Regions from separate parts of the Streptomyces sp. NBC_01224 genome, predicted to be linked through region 2. Evidence: predicted binding sites of a transcription regulator. Region 2 holds the regulator's gene; the other holds the start of a gene.
The links. Region 2 encodes HspR, which represses chaperone genes until heat shock. Its sites were predicted from a motif close to TTGAGNNNNNNNNNCTCAA; they were not measured.
Positions count from the first base shown of each region.

Region 1 (2,394 bases), 1.8 Mb from region 2:
CGTCCTGGCCGCAAGTGCCCTGTGGGTCGTCGGCGGGCTCACCTCCCCGTACGTCCTCGGCTTCGCCCTCGTGCTGACCGCGCTGGAACGCCGCATCGGGGGATGGCGCACCGCCGGTGTGTTCCTGCTCGGTCACGTCGTGGCGACGCTCGCCACGGAGATCCCGGTCGGGCTGTCCGTGGTGGCCGGTCACCTGCCGGAGTCCTCGCTGCACCGGCTCGACTACGGCATCAGCTTCGGGCTGATGGCGAGCGTGGGTGCGCTCGCCGGGCTGCTCACGCCGTGGCCCCGGGTGCTGGTGCTCGGCGGGGTCGGTGCGATGCTGCTGCGCGATCTGTTCGACCTCGCCGACCCTCTCGCCGACTGGGGTCACCCGCTGGCGCTGCTGCTGGGCGTGGCCTGCTGGCCGCTGCTGCGCCGGGCCGGTGCGGTCACAGAAGTGGTGGTCAGGGGCGTGGGGCCTTCTCGCCGTGCATCGCGAGATATTCGGCTGCCAGCCAGGGCGCCAGATCGTCGATGAGCATCGCGAGGACGGCCGGGTCCGGCAGGACCGGCTCGGCCGCCATCTCGTCGGCCCGGCCGATCAGGACCGACTCCTGCTCCTCGGCGACGAAGCCCGCCGCACGCAGCCGGTCGGTGAGATCGGCCGGCCGGTCGTGTCCGCGGGTCTTCCACTCCACCGCCTCGCCCCGTGCGGCGAAGTCGCGCTGCCGGGCGATCAGCCGGTCGAGCTCCGCGCCGCTCACACCGGCATCGCGCGGACAGCTCACGAAGCCGCGGAACTGGTCGACGATCCGCAGCAGCGAGCCGTCCCACTCGTACCTGACTCCGGCCGGAGGGTTGGGCGGTGCTCCGCGCATCTGCTCGTCATAGGCCGCGAGCAAGCCGTCGATGTCCGTCACGAGAAGACCGTACGAGCGGTGGCAATTGATTTTTCGGGCCGGGAACCCCGGCGGGTCGAAGCCGGGAACACCGCCGGATTAAAGCGGACGCATGTGGAGTTCTCCGCTACAGAAGGGGCGGGACCGGGCCGGGCCTGAGTGAGCGCATTCAGTCGATCGCTCACAGCGAACATGTGCTGGGGAACAATGGGCGGCTCAGGAGCATTGAGTCTGCATAACTCAACTTGACTGCTGAAGGGGAGATCATGGCTACCGAGTCCGATGCGGTCACTCCGCTCGCCCTGCCCGTGCTGCCGCTCGACGACGAGGTCGTGCTGCCCGGGATGGTGGTGCCTCTGGACCTGTCCGACACCGATGTACGTGCCGCTGTGGAAGCCGCACAGGCCGCAGCCCGTGAGGGCGGCGGCAAGCCCGAGGTGCTTCTTGTGCCGCGGATCGACGGGACGTACACCGGCACCGGTGTCATCGGCACCGTCGAACAGGTCGGACGGCTTTCGGACGGGGATCCGGGCGCGCTCATCCGCGGCCGTGGCCGGGTACGGATCGGGGCCGGGACCAGCGGACCGGGTGCCGCGCTGTGGGTGGAGGGGACACGGGTCGACGCGGTCGTCCCCGATCCGCTCCCCGGAGCCGCCGCCGAGCTGGTCAAGGAGTACAAGGCGCTCGCCACCAGCTGGCTGAAGAAGCGCGGTGCCTGGCAGGTCGTGGACCGGGTCCAGCAGATCGAGGACATCTCCGCGCTCGCCGACAATTCCGGTTACTCCCCCTTCCTCACCACTGCCCAGAAGGTGCAGCTCCTGGAGACCGTGGACGCGGTGGCCCGGCTGAAGCTCGCCATCAAGTGGCTCGGTGAACACCTCGCCGAGCAGGACGTCGCCGAGTCCATCGCCAAGGACGTCCAGGAGGGCGTCGACAAGCAGCAGCGCGAATTCCTGCTGCGGCGCCAGCTCGAAGCCGTGCGCAAGGAGCTGTCCGAGCTCAACGGTGACCCGGAGGGCGAGTCCGACGACTACCGGGCCCGCGTCGAGGCCGCCGATCTTCCCGAGCACGTCCGTGAGGCCGCGCTCAAGGAGGTCGACAAGCTGGAGCGTTCCTCCGACCAGAGCCCCGAGGGCTCCTGGATCAGGACCTGGCTCGACACCGTCCTCGAACTGCCGTGGACCGAGCGGACCGAGGACGCCTACGACATCCGCGGCGCCCAGGAGATCCTCGACGCCGAGCACGCGGGCCTGCAGGACGTGAAGGAGCGGATCACCGAGTACCTGGCGGTACGCAAGCGGCGTTCCGAGCGCGGCCTCGGCGTCGTCGGCGGGCGGCGCGGCGGTGCCGTGCTGGCGCTGGTGGGTCCGCCGGGCGTGGGCAAGACCTCGCTCGGTGAATCCGTCGCGCACGCCATGGGACGCAAGTTCGTCCGCGTCGCGCTCGGCGGTGTGCGGGACGAGGCGGAGATCCGCGGCCACCGGCGTACCTACGTCGGTGCCCTGCCGGGACG
Region 1 covers NZ_CP108529.1:3,039,376-3,041,769, reverse strand. The annotation lists gene OG609_RS12985 (rhomboid-like protein) at 1-520, shown strand, start outside; partial or broken gene OG609_RS12980 (GNAT family N-acetyltransferase) at 510-860, opposite strand; gene lon (endopeptidase La) at 1,148-2,394, shown strand, end outside.
Region 1: lon (endopeptidase La) is a predicted target of HspR. The motif match lies at 1,107-1,125, and genes of this name have one in related genera.

Region 2 (2,394 bases):
AAGAAGCGCAAGGAGTACGACGAGGCGCGCGCCCTCTTCGGCAACGGCGGCTTCAGGGCCGGCCCCGGAGGCGCCGGGGGCAACTTCAACTTCGACCTGGGCGATCTCTTCGGAGGCACCCAGGGCGGGGGCGCGGGCGGCGGAGCCGGCGGTTTCGGCGGCGGCGGCGGCCTGGGCGATGTCTTCGGCGGCCTGTTCAACCGGGGCGGTACGGGGACGCGTGTGCAGCCGCGCCGCGGCCAGGACATCGAGTCCGAGGTGACGCTCAGCTTCATCGAGGCGGTCGAAGGGGCCACGGTCCCGTTGCGGATGTCCAGCCAGGCGCCCTGCAAGGCGTGTTCCGGCACCGGTGACAAGAACGGCACCCCCAGGGTCTGCCCGACCTGTCTCGGCACCGGCCAGGTGTCGCGCGGCACCGGCGGCGGCTTCTCGCTCACCGACCCCTGCGTGGACTGCAAGGGCCGGGGCCTCATCGCCCAGGACCCCTGCGATGTCTGCAAGGGCAGCGGACGGGCGAAGTCCTCCCGGACCATGCAGGTCAGGATTCCGGCGGGCGTCTCGGACAGCCAGCGGATCCGGCTGCGCGGCAAGGGCGGCCCGGGCGAGCGCGGCGGACCGGCCGGCGATCTCTACGTCGTGGTCCATGTCGACGCCCACCCGGTCTTCGGCCGCAGGGGCGACAACCTCACGGTCACCGTGCCCGTCGACTTCACGGAGGCGGCGCTCGGCGGCGAGGTGAAGGTGCCCACGCTCGGCGGTTCGCCGGTCACCCTGAAACTGCCGGCCGGCACCCCCAACGGGCGCACGATGCGCGCCCGCGGCAAGGGCGCCGTACGCAAGGACGGCACCCGGGGCGACCTGCTGGTCACCGTCGAGGTGACGGTGCCCAAGGACCTCAGCACCGAGGCCAGGGACGCGCTGGAGGCCTACCGGAAGGCGACTGCGGGCCACGACCCGCGGGCGGAGCTGTTCCAGGCTGCGAAGGGAGCTTGAGGTGGACGGCCGACGACGCAATCCGTACGAACTGACCGATGAGTCACCGGTGTACGTGATCTCGATCGCGGCCCAGCTCTCGGGCCTGCATCCGCAGACGCTGCGCCAGTACGACCGCCTCGGCCTGGTCTCCCCCGACCGTACGGCCGGGCGCGGCAGGCGCTACTCGGCCCGCGACATCGAGCTGCTGCGCACCGTGCAGCAGCTGTCGCAGGACGAGGGCATCAACCTCGCCGGCATCAAGCGCATCATCGAACTGGAGAACCAGGTCGCCGCCCTCCAGCAGCGCGTCGCCGAGCTCTCGGCGGCGGTGGACGGCGCGGCGGTGGCGATGCAGCAGCGCGAGGCCCAGGTTCATGCCTCGTACCGGCGCGATCTGGTGCCGTATCAGGATGTGCAGCAGACCAGCGCGTTGGTGGTCTGGCGGCCGAAACGGCCGAAGGACTGAGCGGGTCCGGCCGTCGGGCCGGACGATTCGCTCACGATTCGTTTCGTTCAGGGCCGGGGAGTCGACCTACGGGTCGGCCCCCGGCCCTTCGCCGTGCGCCCGCCGCCCTGTGTACGCCCCCGGGCTCCGGCCGGAACCCGGCCCATGTTCGATCACGCTCGCGACAATGGGGCGGGGGTCTGTCACCGTCCCCGCTCGTTCCGGAGCACCGGGCCGGGGCGATCCGCCCGGTGGCGCAGTCGGGAGTCACGCATGTCCATGGTCGGCCTCTTCTGGATCACCGGCACAGCGGCCCACATAGGCGCCCCACCGAACGAACCCGGCCCCGGCGTGCTGCTCACCGAGGAGGGGCTGACAGGGCTCGGGGCGGACCAGAGCGGCCGGTGGACGTGGGACGGAATCCAGCGCGTGACGGTGGCCGGTGTACCCGTGCGGTCCTCGGGGCGCAGGGCCGCGGGGACGGGTGTGGCCCTGAGGTCGGCGCCGGTGCCCTGGACGAACGGCCTCCCCGAGAGGGCCTGTTCGTACACCTCGTCGGAGAACTGGTCGACCGAGTAGTCGAACCGCTCGTACAACGCCGCACTCGTCGCACGGACCGCGCCGGCCGCCCGCCAGGTCGTACACCTGCCCCGGGACGACGGGCTCGTCGAGGACGCAGACGGCTGTGGTGCCGCTCTGGTTGGTGACGGGCGGTCGGCGAGGCACTTCCTCGGCCGTCCCCGACTGGACGATGAGGGCGCCGGGTTGAGTCCGGCCGGAGGCGTTGAGCATCCGCATGAGCCGGGAGATGTGCGCGCGGCGGGTGCGGACGCCGATGCCCAGACGTAGTGGGGGAGGGACGCTCGTCGTGCCTGGTGATGAACCTCTCCGGTGCAGGGGGCCGCGGTCGTTCTCCCCCGTATTGCGATTGCGGCCCCTTCAGCCCGGATCCTGTTCAAGAATCCCTGACCGGG
Region 2 covers NZ_CP108529.1:4,877,447-4,879,840, forward strand. The annotation lists gene dnaJ (molecular chaperone DnaJ) at 1-993, shown strand, start outside; gene OG609_RS21785 (heat shock protein transcriptional repressor HspR) at 995-1,441, shown strand; gene OG609_RS21790 (hypothetical protein) at 1,694-1,999, shown strand; gene OG609_RS21795 (helix-turn-helix transcriptional regulator) at 2,360-2,394, opposite strand, start outside.